One region of the Actinoplanes derwentensis genome, then DNA from elsewhere that is predicted to be linked to it. Evidence: riboswitches for the same ligand, from Rfam matches in the RefSeq annotation. Region 1 holds a riboswitch; each other region holds the start of a gene.
The links. Region 1 has a riboswitch for cyclic di-AMP ahead of BLU81_RS30810 (LysM peptidoglycan-binding domain-containing protein). Riboswitches for the same ligand answer to the same signal wherever they lie in the genome.
Positions count from the first base shown of each region.

Region 2: another riboswitch for cyclic di-AMP. It lies ahead of BLU81_RS25000 (C40 family peptidase); the one in region 1 lies ahead of BLU81_RS30810 (LysM peptidoglycan-binding domain-containing protein).
Region 3: another riboswitch for cyclic di-AMP. It lies ahead of BLU81_RS17600 (C40 family peptidase); the one in region 1 lies ahead of BLU81_RS30810 (LysM peptidoglycan-binding domain-containing protein).
Region 4: another riboswitch for cyclic di-AMP. It lies ahead of BLU81_RS06155 (LysM peptidoglycan-binding domain-containing protein); the one in region 1 lies ahead of BLU81_RS30810 (LysM peptidoglycan-binding domain-containing protein).

Region 1 is NZ_LT629758.1:7,003,119-7,006,330, forward strand. Features, by position in the region: gene BLU81_RS30800 (LCP family protein) at 1-817, shown strand, start outside; tRNA gene BLU81_RS30805 (tRNA-Arg) at 852-924, shown strand; gene BLU81_RS30810 (LysM peptidoglycan-binding domain-containing protein) at 1,001-1,543, opposite strand; cyclic di-AMP (ydaO/yuaA leader) riboswitch at 1,549-1,689, opposite strand; gene BLU81_RS30815 (saccharopine dehydrogenase family protein) at 1,896-3,110, shown strand; gene BLU81_RS30820 (GNAT family N-acetyltransferase) at 3,204-3,212, shown strand, end outside.
Region 2 is NZ_LT629758.1:5,680,564-5,683,775, forward strand. Features, by position in the region: gene BLU81_RS25000 (C40 family peptidase) at 594-1,295, opposite strand; cyclic di-AMP (ydaO/yuaA leader) riboswitch at 1,416-1,609, opposite strand; gene BLU81_RS25005 (MurT ligase domain-containing protein) at 1,979-3,199, shown strand; gene BLU81_RS25010 (type 1 glutamine amidotransferase) at 3,189-3,212, shown strand, end outside.
Region 3 is NZ_LT629758.1:3,967,643-3,970,854, forward strand. Features, by position in the region: gene BLU81_RS17590 (epoxide hydrolase family protein) at 1-383, opposite strand, end outside; gene BLU81_RS17595 (MarR family winged helix-turn-helix transcriptional regulator) at 437-919, shown strand; gene BLU81_RS17600 (C40 family peptidase) at 1,003-1,959, opposite strand; cyclic di-AMP (ydaO/yuaA leader) riboswitch at 1,986-2,115, opposite strand; gene BLU81_RS17605 (M56 family metallopeptidase) at 2,239-3,150, opposite strand; gene BLU81_RS17610 (BlaI/MecI/CopY family transcriptional regulator) at 3,147-3,212, opposite strand, start outside.
Region 4 is NZ_LT629758.1:1,387,347-1,390,558, forward strand. Features, by position in the region: gene BLU81_RS06150 (CPBP family intramembrane glutamic endopeptidase) at 1-879, shown strand, start outside; cyclic di-AMP (ydaO/yuaA leader) riboswitch at 1,040-1,219, shown strand; gene BLU81_RS06155 (LysM peptidoglycan-binding domain-containing protein) at 1,218-1,766, shown strand; gene BLU81_RS06160 (phosphotransferase) at 1,775-2,725, shown strand; gene BLU81_RS06165 (epoxide hydrolase family protein) at 2,709-3,212, opposite strand, start outside.

The sequences.
Region 1 (3,212 bases):
CTACCTGTTCTCGCTGCCCCGTGACCTGTACGTCGACATCCCGGCGTTCCCGAAGGCGGACTACCGCGGCGGCTCCGGGAAGATCAACGGCTCGATGTCGATGGGCAGCCATCTCGGCGACGGGAAGTACAGCGCCGCCCAGGGCTTCCAGCTGCTCGCCAAGACGGTCGGCGGGTACACCGGCATCAAGGAGTTCGACGCCGGCGGGATCGTCAACTTCGGCGGCTTCAAGAAGATCGTCGAGGCGATGGAGGGCGTCACCATGACGATCGACCAGGACGTGAAGTCCGAGCACCTGAAACCGGACGGCTCGCCCCGCGACCGGTTGTCCCGCTGCGCCGACAACACCTGCGACCACCCGTACATCGGGGTGCAGAAGATCTATCAGAAGGGCACCTACCACCTGCAGGCGTGGGAGGCCCTGGACTACGTGCGGCAACGCTACGGACTCCCCGAGGGCGACTACGACCGGCAGCGGCACCAGCAGCAGTTCGTCAAGGCGCTGGCCAAGCAGGCGATGAGCAAGGACGTGGTGACCGACCCGGCGAAACTGCTGAAGGTGATGAACGCGGCCGGTGGCTCGCTGACCTTCTCCGGCGGCGGCCACACCGTGCTCGACTGGGCGTTCGCCCTACAGGGCCTCAACGTCGACGACATGATCACGGTGAAGCTGCCGGGTGGCGGAAAGTTCGCCGGCAGCACCTATCTGGGCGAGGAACTGGAGCCTTCGACCAAGGAGTTCTTCCAGGCCGTCCGGGAGGACCGGGTCGGCGGATTCCTGCTCGACCACCCGGAGTACGTGAACCTCCAGAGCTGAGCCCTACTGGTACCCTCAGGTTTCAGTGGCTCCAGGGCTCGTAGCTCAGTGGATAGAGCAACCGCCTCCTAAGCGGTAGGTCGCGCGTTCAAGTCGCGCCGGGCCCACTCACTCCCCGGCCGTTCCGCACTCGCGGAACGGCCGGTGTCGTTCCCGCCGAATCAGGGCCAGGTCAGAGCCGGGTCAGAGCCGGATCCGCTGCCCCACAGCCAGTCGGTTCGGGCTGCGCAGCGTCGCCGTGTTTGCCCGGTAAAGGGCTTTCCAGCCGCCCCGCACGTGGTAACGGGCGGCGATCTTCGCCAGCGTGTCACCCGGGCGTACGACGTAGCTGCCCGAGGAGTGCCGGGTGACCGGAGCCCGGCGCGCGGAACGGGACGCCGGCTTGTAGGCGTTACGCCGCCCGCAGGTCGGCCACGCACCGATCCCCTGGCCGCGCAGCACCCGTTCGGCGATGCGGATCTGCTCGGACTTGGAGGCCCGGTTGGCGGTGCTGGCGTACCGCGCTCCGCCGTAGGCCCGCCAGGTGCCGTGGCTGAACTGAAGCCCGCCGTAGTACCCGTTTCCGGTATTGATGCCCCAGTTGCCGCCGGATTCGCAGCGGGCGATCGCCTCCCAGTTGATGCTGTCCGGAGCGGCGGCGGCCGGCCCGGCCAGCACGGCGCTTCCGGTGACGCAGACGACCGCCAGGCCGATCACGCGCTTCCACTGTTCACTTTTCTGAGCCATGTGCGTTGTCCTCCACGCCTGCGAGGTCAGCTGTCGGGTTCGGGCAGAGGTGCCCGGCCGCTTACCACGGCTTCACCCCGAGGCGCCGTAGCGCCGAGGAACTCTTGGGTCCCCCGCTCCATGCCTTGATTCGTAGATCCGCGACCGGCGGCAGGACTCGGCGTTACCGGCCACGGTGCCCGCTCACGCGGGCCGCTGAGACGCCGCTCTCGACACACATGACCGAGCAGCGGCAATGGAGTTGTTGGTCACAAATTAGCCGCTTTGATCTTCCTTTGTGTGGATAACATGCCGATCTCGGCGCGCCGCGGTGGGTACACAACCCTCCACCGAGGGTGCACAATCGGCAGCCATGAGCGATCGACAGCGCGAGTTCGACGTGATCGTCTACGGTGCCTCGGGTTTCGCCGGCGCGCTGGTCGCGAAGCATCTCGCGACGAAATCACCGCAAGGCACCCGGATCGCGCTCGCCGGACGGTCCGCGGCGAAACTGGAACGACTCGGCCTGGACCTGCCCATCGTGGTCGCTGACGCGGACGACGCCGAGGCCCTGACCACGATGGCCGACCGCACTCGCGTGGTGGTGACGACGGTCGGGCCGTACGCGAAATTCGGCAAGCCACTCGCTCGCGCCTGCGCCGAAACCGGTACCGACTACGTGGACCTGACCGGTGAGGTCCTGTTCGCCCGGGACAGCATCGACGAGAACCATGAGGTCGCCCGGCGCACCGGTGCACGGATCGTGCACTCCTGCGGCTTCGATTCGATCCCGTCCGATATCGGGGTGCACGTCCTGCATGAGCTGGTGCAAGCCGACGGCGCCGGCGAACTGACCGACACCACGCTGGTGGTGACCAGCATGCGCGGCGGTGTCAGCGGCGGCACCATCGACTCGATGCGGCACCAGGTCGACGTGATGAAGAAGGACCGGCGGCTACGGCGGATCGGGGCCAGCCCGTACTCGCTGAGTCCCGACCGGAAGGCCGAACCCGATCTCGGGCGCCAGCCGGACATGCTCACCCTGGCGCCTTCCGAAGTGGACCCGAGTCTGCGCGGGCACCTCGCCCCGTTCGTGATGGCGTCGTACAACACCCGGGTCGTACGCCGGAGCAACGCGCTGCGCGGCTGGGCGTACGGTCGCGGGTTCCGCTACCGCGAGGTGCTGCGAGTCGGCTCCCCGGTGATCGCCCGGGTGACCAAGGCCGCGATGAGCGCCCTGGTGATCGGATTCGCGGTGCCGCCGATCCGATTCGTGCTGGACCGGGTCCTGCCCGCGCCGGGTACCGGGCCGAGCGAGAGCAACCGGACCAACGGCCACTTCACCATGGACATCTTCGGTGTCACCACGACGGGGGCGCGCTATCGCGCGAGGGTCAAGGCCCAGGGCGACCCGGGGTACGCCGCGACCGCGGTCATGCTCGGTGAGTCCGCCCTGGCGCTGGCCCTGGACCGGGATCGGCTGCCGAAGTCCGAGGGTGGTGTGCTCACTCCGGCGACCGGCATCGGCGACGCCCTGGTCGACCGGCTGCGCACGGCCGGCCTGGAGATCACCGCCCGGAAGGCATAACCTGCGGAGCCCCCAGAGCGGTATCAGTGATCTGACGCGTTTCGCGCCGATCCCCACTAGCACTAAGAGTGCATATTCCGGCACGATTCATGAGTGACCGTC
Region 2 (3,212 bases), 1.3 Mb from region 1:
GATCAACTGCGTCCAGTTTCCGACATCGAGCGCTCCAGGTCGCAAATCCCCCACGTTTCACCCTGTCTTTCGGCCCGTTCGCGCCCCGGTGGAGGGAAAGGGAGCACTCCGCTGGACCGAAGTGGAGGCCCCACCCATCGAGATCCACCCTTCTCCCCAGGCGATCGCGCTGTCCCCACCCTCCATCTCGCTCCGTCCAATCCCTCCACCCACCCCGCGCGCGTGCCGAGTTCGGGTCCACTCCGCACCCCAACCCACCACACACGGGCGTATGCCTTCACGTGTGGAGAGCCGCGGCTCAAATCGCACCCCGACTCACCACACGCGGACGCAGCCACCCTCGCGTGGATAGCCGCGGCTCCACCTGCACCCCGACTCACCACACGCCCGGACGGCCTCCGGACATGCCTGTGGGGCGTGACCCAGACTCGGGCCACGCCCCACAGAAGGCGTTGCTATTCCTTACTTACTGCAGCCGCTGCGCGACACCTAACTACTACCGCTCGCGACACTCACTACTACCGCGGCGCGATGGCGCTCACCGACGACCGCGGCTCGACAAGTCACGTCGAACAACAGCCGATGCGAGGCGATCAGGCGACCAGACGCCGGACCACGTAGTTCTTGCTCCAGATCTTGTGCTTGCCGACACGTGCACCGGAGTGCGGCGAGTCGTACATGTAACCGTTGCCCGCGTAGATCCCGGCGTGGTAGCCGTACGACCCGTTACGGAAGACGATCAGGTCTCCGACCTTCTTGTTGCTCTTGGAGACCGACTTCCCGTACTTCTGCTGGGAGTTCGCCTTGTGGGGCAGGCTCTTTCCCGTGGTCTTCTTGTAGACGTACTTCGTGTAGCCGGAGCAGTCGAAACGGCTCGGCCCGGACGCCCCGAACTTGTAGAGCGCGCCCTTGTGTTTCTTCGCCTCGGCGAGAACCTTGGCGCCACTGGCAACGACCTTGACCTTGACCTTGGTCGTGACCTTCTGGTTGTAGCCGGAACCACTGAAGATGGTCCGGACCCAGAGGGTGGACTTCGGCTTGGCGGTGAGGGTGACCGCGCTGGTCTTGACGGTGCCGGTGTCCAGGTTGCGCCAGGCGCCGTTGCTCCAGCCCTGAAGACGGACCGTGCCCTTGGCGATCTTGCCAGTGGCGGGGTCGATCACCTTCGCGGTGACCTTGAGGGTGGAGCCCCATTTGAGGCTCCGGGTGCTGGTCGTGGAGGCCAGCGTGGGGGTGACCTTCACGGCGGCCGCAGAGGCGGCGACCGGGGTGACGGTGGTGGTCGAAGCCGCCATTGCTGGCGAGGCTGCGACCAACTGGCCGGCACAAAGGCAGAGACCCAGGGACAGTGCGACGGTGCCGGGGCCGAATGCGGGCATACGACGACGGCTCGAACTGTTTTCGTGCACGGTAGAGAGTTCCCTCCGGCACGCCTGCGAGGTTAGCTGTCGGGTTCGGGCGGAAGGGCTTGCCCGGCCGCTGGTTGGCGGCTTCACCCCAAGGTTTCTCCCCGGGTGCGATCCGCCATGAAGCGGAACGCGGGAAGAGACCGCAATTGGGTCCCCCGTCCCCGCCCCCGAATGCCTTGTGAGTTCGGCTTGCTTGCGATGACGCACCGTCCAGCTCGGGGCAGGGCTCGGCGTGAACCGATCCGGTGCGGCCGGCGGCGATGTGCCCCCGGCAGATTCCTTGGTACCCGACTCGGCCCATGATCGTCAGCATGAGGTCAATCACTCTGAGTAATTGACACAAATCCTCATGTCCAATTTGGTAGCTCCGCGAAACAAATGCCGCCACACAAAGTAATCAGTTCACTACACTCCGCTTAAGGTTACGGGTGAATCAGAACACACAAAAAGTCGAGCCGGACGTCCGAAAAGCCCGGACCGGGGAAAACATCGAATAGGCCGTGATCTTGACGGTCTGGCAACTCGACGTGACGGTCGAGTCCGGTACCCTCGCTGGCGTGACGGACGGAATGCCTCTCATCGCCAAGGTCGCGACCTCAGTGTCGAAGACCGCCGCGGCACTCTCCAGGGCCGCGGGACGCGGCGACGGCTCGGTGATCGGCGGCTGGATCGGCCTCAAGATCGACCCTGACCTGCTCGCCCACCTGGCCGCCGGTCGTGCCGTCGCGCTGGTCTCCGGGACCAACGGGAAGACCACCACGACCAGGTTCACCGCGGCCGCGGTCGGTGTCCTCGGCCGGGTCGCCACCAACGGTTACGGCGCCAACATGCCGACCGGCCACACCTCGGCGCTGGCCAAGGAGGGGCACACCCCGTTCGCGGTCCTCGAGGTCGACGAGCACTACCTGGGCCAGGTCATCGACCAGACCAAGCCGCAGGTGGTGGCGCTGCTGAACCTCTCCCGGGACCAGCTGGACCGGGCGAAGGAGGTGGCGATGATGGCCCAGATGTGGAAGATCAAACTCGCCTCCCACCCGGAGATCAAGGTCATCGCGAACGCGGACGACCCGCTGGTGGTGTGGGCGGCCAGCGGCAGCCCGCAGACCACCTGGTTCAGCGCCGGCCAGCGCTGGCTGGACGACTCGTTCGTCTGTCCGGAGAGCGGCCACGCGATCGAGCGCGCGCAGGGCGACTGGTGGTGCACCGGCTGCCCGCTGCGCCGGCCGCGCCCGTCGTGGATGGTCGAGGACGGCGGAGTGTTCGACCCGGACGGCGTGTGGCACCTGGTGCAACTCCAGCTGCCCGGCCGGGTCAACATCGGTAACGCGGCCACCGCGCTGGCGGTCGCCGCCGAGTTCGGGGTGCGGCCGATCGACGGGGTCCGCACGCTGAAACAGGTCGCGTCGATCGCCGGCCGCTACGCACAGGTCGACAAGGACGGCCGTAACCTCCGGCTGCTCCTGGCGAAGAACCCGGCGAGCTGGCTGGAGGCCTTCGACATGGCCGACCAGGTGCCGACCCTGCTCTCGATCAACGCCCGTGACCCCGACGGCTTGGACACGTCGTGGCTCTGGGACGTGGACTTCGCCCCGTTGCGCGACCGGCCGGTGCTGATCACCGGTGACCGGGCGTTCGACCTGGCCGTCCGCCTGCAGGTGAACCAGGTGCAGTTCCGGCACGTACAGACTTTCGACGAGGCGCTGCGGTCCGTGCCACCCGGCCGCCTCGAAGTGATCGCCAACTACACGGCGTTCCAGGACATCCGAGCGGAGTTGGACCGTGTCAACTGAGGCCCTGCGGATC
Region 3 (3,212 bases), 3.0 Mb from region 1:
GTGGTGGGGCCGGACAGCCCGAAGCCGGGGATCGCCGGGGCCACCACGTGGAAGTGCTCGGACAGCGGGCCGATCACGTCCAGGAACTCGACGGTGGAGCCGGGCCAGCCGTGCGTCAGCAGCAGCGGCAGCGCGTGCGGGTCGGTGGACCGGGTGTGGAAGAAGTGGACGCGGTCGCCGTCGAGCTCGGTGCTCTGGTGCGGTACGGCGTTGAGCTCGGCCTCGTGGGCCCGCCAGTCGAAGCGCTGCCAGTGGCTGGCGAGGGCGCGGACCCGGTCGAGGGTGATGCCGTAGCCGGCGGGGGCGTCGGCGGGCCAGCGGGTGCGGGCGAGGCGGTCGGTCAGGTCGTCGAGTTCGGACTGGGCCACCCGGATATCGTTCATGGCACTAACGTTAGTCGCATAAACGTTAGTGCGTCCAATGCTATTGTCGGCGGGTGGATCATCTACCGAGCTGGCTGCTGAACCAGGTCTCCGCACACGCGCAGCGGCTCATCGCCGAAGGGTTCGCCGCCACCGGGGCCCGGGGCTATCACTTCCGGCTGCTGGATTCGCTTGTCACCGACGGGCCCGCCAGTCAGGCGGCGCTCGGGCGGCGCACCGGGATCCACCTGAGCGATCTGGTGGGGGCGCTCAACGAGCTGGAGTCGGCGGGGTTCGTGCGGCGCGCACCCGACCCGGCGGACAAGCGGCGCAACGTGGTGTCGGTGACCGGGACCGGCCGGGAGCGGGCCGCCGAGCTGAGCGAGCGGGTGGCAGCGATCCAGGAGGAGCTGCTGGCGCCGCTGTCGCGGCCCGAGCGGGATCAACTGACCGGGCTGCTGCGGCGGCTACTGGAGCATCACGGGACGCCGGCGACGGACCGCTCACGCCCGGCGGCCGCGTCGCGGCCGGAAGGGGACGCCTGGCTCGCGGGGTAGTCCGGGACTGTCGGTAGGCGTACCAGAAAAAGAAAGAAGACCGCCGTCAGCGAACGACGGCGGTCTCCCCGGAGGGTTTCGATCTAGCCGGGCCGGCGGTAACCGGCGATCGGACCGCGATCGATGGTCGCCATCCGCACGTAGTCGCCCGTGTGCGGCGCGTGCACCACCATGCCACCACCGATGTAGATGGAGACGTGGTGCACGTCGGACCAGTAGAAGACCAGGTCGCCCGGCTTCAGCTCGTCCCGGCTGACCGGTGTCCCGGAACCGTACTGATCCTTCGTGTAGTGCTCGAGATGCACGCCGACCGAACCCCAGGCCTCCTGCGTCAAACCCGAGCAGTCGTAGCTGTTCGGGCCGTTGGAGCCGAAGACGTAGGGCTTGCCGATCAGGTCACACGCCTTCTGGGCGGCACGGCCACCCTTGTCGTTCGTGTAAGTGACCGGGCACGGACCGGTGCGCAGCGGGCCGTCGGACGCGTCCGTGTCACCGTAGGCGGCGAGACGGAGCTTCTGGAGCTTGGTGATCTCCTTCTCGATGTCCGTCTTCTTGCCCTGGAGATCGGTGTCGCGAACCGCGATCTCGGCTTCGATCTGGTCGATCGAGGCCTTGTCGGCGGCGTACTTGTCCCGCAGCTTCGAGACCTCCGCGATCGAGGCCTTCCGGTTGCTGGCGAGCTGGTCCAGCAGCGTGAGCTTGTCGGCCAGCCCGTCCGGGTCCCCGGACAGGATCGCGGTCGCCACTGTGGGCGGCCCCTGGATGTACGCGTCGACCGCCAGGCCGCGTACCTCCACCATCGCGGCGTCCACCTGCTTCTGCAGCGGGGCGAGCGTCTTCGCCAGTGACTTCTGCTGCTTGCGCAGTTTGGTCAGCTTGGTGTGGTTGCCGTTGTAGTCCTCGATGACGGGCTCGAGCGTGTTCCACGCCTTGTCGATCTGATCCTCGACGGCACCCGGAGAGGGTGCGGCGTAGGCGGCGGATGGCCCCGTGACGACGATGCCCACGGTGGCCACCACGGCCACCAGCAGGTTGCGCATGCGCTTCACGTCAGGTGCGTTTTCCTTTCTTCCCGTTCAGCCGCCGACCGGGTTAGCTGACGGGTTCGGGCGGGAAGTCTGCCCGGCCACTCAGTGGCTGCACCCCAGGTACTCGGTTCCCCGGCTCGCGACAACGCGATTAGGCGGTGGTCCGCCAGATCGGCCGGGTGACCGATGGGGGGCTGGTCGAACCGGGGTTCACCGTACTCGGATCATGGGCGCAAATGAAGGTCGCACAACCGGCCGAACTGTACGCACAGTGACGCTTGCGAAGAGTCACTAGAAGGGCCAGGCAGTCAATGCCCGCGCCAACCAGGGAACGACAACGATCACTGTGGGTAGTACCAGCAGGCCGGCGGCGGCGGTCGTGCCGGCCACCGTCCACGCCGCCGAGCTGACGGCCGGGCCGTCGGTCAAACGGGCCAGCCGACGGCGCCGGGATTCACCCTCCGGGTCGGCGGTCACCTCCTCCGCCAGGGGGACGGCGTCGGTGAGCCGTTCCAGCGCGGCCCGCAGCGGCCCGGAACCGGTCCGGCGGCGTGCGGCGTCGTCCGCGACCATCTCCAGCAGCAGGTGCACGGCGTCCAGCGGCACCTTGGACCGCAGCGGGCCGGGCACCGCCTGATAGAACGCGGTGAACGACTCCATCACCAGCTCGTGTTTGTGCCGCAGGTGGGCGCGCTCGTGGGCGAGGACCGCGTCGACCTGCGCCCGGTCCAGCACTCGCAGCACCCCGTCACTGAGGACCACCCGCGGGTCCCGGCCGGGCACGCAGTAGGCGAGCGGCAGCGGCGCGTCGAGCACCCGCACCTCTCCCCCGCCCAGGTCCTCGTGGCGTTCCACCCGGTCGAGGAGGTCGACGAGCATCCGGTGCCGGTCGCGGCGGGCCCGGGCCCGGGACGTGACCCGGACCAGCGAGACGATCAGCCGGATCACGATGGTGGCGGCCACCACCAGGGAGAAGAGCAGGGCCGCGACGGTCTCCGGATGCCGGGCTCCGGCCGCGCGGGAGGCCTCCTCCGGGGCGGCCAGGACCACACCCAGCGCGCAGAGCACGGCGGTCAGGGTCAGTGACTGCCACAGCAGCACACCGGCGACCGGGGCCCGATCGGTCCAGCGGGCGGTCGCCAGCAGCTTCGGCGCGAGCAGCGAGAGCGTCAACCCGAGGGCGCCGAGCAGAAGGGCGGTCACCGCTCGATGTTACGGGCCTTGTCGATCGCGAGCTTCAGGGCTTCGGGTGGTAATTGGCCGAC
Region 4 (3,212 bases), 5.0 Mb from region 1:
CTGACCCCCACCCACCGCTGGTGGCGGCCCCTCCTCGGCACGTTCTTCATCCTCGCCACCGGTGTGGTGGCGTTCCTGGTCACCTTTTTCGTCTACGCGGGTGCCGCCGAGCTGACCGGGCAACCGGACGGCGCGGACGGGATGCCCACTTTCGGTCCGCTCGCGGAACTCGCGCTCGGGTTCGTGTCGCTCGCCGTGCTGCTGCCGGTGGTCCTGCTCGCGGCCCGCCTGACCCAGGCCCGGCCGGCCGGCACCCTCTCCTCTGTCGACGGGCGGATCAGATGGCGGTGGCTGATGATCTGCCTGCCGGTCGCGGCGGTCGCCATCATCGTCTTCATGACCGGGGGTACGGCCCTCGCTGTGCTGACCGGTGAGGAGTCCGGACTCGACGTCCCCTTGGTGGGCTGGGCGCCGTTCCTGACATCGACGGCCGTGTTGTTCCTGGTGGTGCCGTTCCAGGCGGCGGCCGAGGAGTACCTGTGCCGGGGCTGGCTGCTGCAGGCCGTCGGCACGTGGTTCCGCGGTCCGTGGGTGCCGATCGTCTTTCAGGCTCTGGTCTTCGCCGCACTGCACGGGTGGGGTACGCCGTTCGGCTTCTTCGACCTGGCCGTTTTCGGAGTGATCGCCGGCTGGGTGACGGTCCGCACCGGCGGTTTGGAGGCGGCGATCGCTCTGCACGTGATGAACAACCTGCTCAGCAGCATTGTCGCGGGGGCTTTCGGGCAGCTGACGATCGACGAGACGGCGGCGGACATGCCGTGGCAGATGGCCGCGGCCGATCTTCCGGTGCTGCTCGGTTTCGCCGCGGTGATCACCTGGCTGTGGCGTCGGCGCCCGGCCCCGATGGACAGTCGTGAGCTGGTCGGAAGCGTGCATTAGTAGTCCGTACCTCTCCAAAGAGGAATAACCGGAATATCAACCCGCCAAGAAGATCAAATCGGGCAAATACTGTTAAGAACGTCACTATTCCCCCTCGTTTTCTTGGCTCTCGGCCCATCGACGTGGTTACCGTCGTCGCCAGTCCCGCGTTGCGGGCACTGTGAGCGGACCGCCGAATCCTGCCGCCGCTCACAGAAACGAAACGGACGGCAGGAGCGGGGGACCCAATCTCTACGGCGCATCGTTCTTGCGCCTCGGGGTGAAGCCGTGTGTGTGACACGGCCGGGATGGATCGTCCCGAACCCGACAGCTCACCTCGTAGGCGTGGAGGATCACCCATGTCTCGGATCGGTAGTAGACGAGTGCGCCTTGCCCTGACCATGGTCACGGCGGGAATCACCGGAGCCGGCATCGTCCTGAGCGGTGCGGCTCCGGCGAGTGCGGCCCGGCAGGTCAACTGGGACGTGGTCGCCAAGTGCGAGTCCGGCGGCCGCTGGCACATCAACACCGGCAACGGGTACTACGGCGGCCTGCAGTTCAGCCGCAGCACCTGGAAGTCCAACGGCGGCGGCAAGTACGCCTCGACCGCAGACAAGGCCACCAAGGGCGAACAGATCGCCGTCGCCAACAAGATCCACGCCAAGCGCGGCCTCAGCCCCTGGCCGACGTGCGGCAAGAAGTCCGGCGTCTACAAGAAGGTGACGGCGAAGAAGCCGGCCGCCGCGAAACCCAGCGGCAAGACCTACGTGATCCGCTCCGGCGACACCCTCGCCTCGATCGCCACCAAGAAGAAGATCAAGGGCGGCTGGCGTACGCTCTACGCATTGAACAAGAGCATTCTCGACAGCCCCAGCCAGATCCTCCCCGGACAGCGCATCAAACTCTGACCCCGGACGTGATCGGCACGCTGTCGGCCCGATTCGGCGTCGCTCCCGTTCTCGCCAGCGTGCCGATCACCCTCGGATTGATGAACCAGAACTGGCGCTGGACGACCAGGTCCGCCGACTACGCCGTCAAGCGCCTGCGTGACGCCACCCCGGCCACGGTCCGCCGCCAGCAACGGGCCCTGCCCACGCTGGCGGCGCACGGCATCCCGGTCGCGGTACCGTTCGGTCTCACCGAACTGGACGGCCACTGGTACACGATCGCACCCTGGCTGCCCGGCACGCACACACCCGGCACCGCGCTGAGCCTGCCCGCGTGTCACGAACTCGGGAGGGTCATCGGGCACACGCACTCGGTGCTGCGGGCGGCGCTGCCCGCCGGGCCGTCCACGCTGCCGCCACCGCCCACGGTTGCGGAGACGATCGCCCAGCTCGAACGGCTCGCCGCGGCGACCGGTGACACCGGCTTCGACGATTTCGCCCGCGCCGAGATCGACTGGCGGCTCCGGCTGCTGCCGTCGATCGCCCACCTGCGGCCCGATCCGGGAGCCGAGGACCCGATCGGCTGGACCCATGGCGACCTGACCCCACTCAACCTGCTCTTCACCGGCTCGGAAGTCAGCGGCATCCTCGACTGGGACCGGCTCGGCGTGCGACCTTACGGGCGTGAGGTCATTCGTACCGCCGCAATCGTCTTTGTCTCGTCCGCGGGTTTGGACCTGGACCGGATCGCCGCTTTCAGTGCCGGATATCGCAGCCGGATAGCCGTTCCCGCGGTGGCGATGCGGGACGCCGCCCACCGCCGATGGTGGGATCTCGCGACCGACACCTATTTCCTGCGGCGCCACTACGACCAGGGTGACACCGGCTGCGACCACCTGTTCCACAGTTCGTCCGCGGTGCTGCGCTGGTGGACCGGGCACCGCGACGATGTCGCCGAATCGCTCACCTCAATTCGCTGAAGAACGCGCACAGGTCGCCGATCAACAGTTCCGGAACCTCCAGGGCGGGGAAATGGCCGCCGCGATCGTGCTCGGCCCAGAATCGGATGTCCGGATAACGGCGAGCCGCCCAGCGCCGGGACGGCCGCGGCACCTCACCCCGAAAGACCGAGGCCCCCGCCGGTACGTCCACCGCAGTCGCGTCCCGGCCGTCGATCCAGGCCCCGACCCGGTCGATGCTCTCCGCGTAGAGCCGGGCCGAGGACGCCGCCGTGCCGGTCAGCCAATACAGTGTCACCTGATCCAGCACCTGGTCACGGGTCAAGCCGTCACCCCAGGACAACAGTTTCTCGGCCATCCACGCGCACAGTCCGACAGGCGAGTCGAGCAGCGCGTAACCGATGGTCTGCGGCGCCGTCCGGTGCATCTCCGAATAGGCCGACGAATCCCGCTCCCGCCGGTGCGCCTCATCCCTCGCGGCCTGTTCGGTATCGGTCAGGGCTTCGCC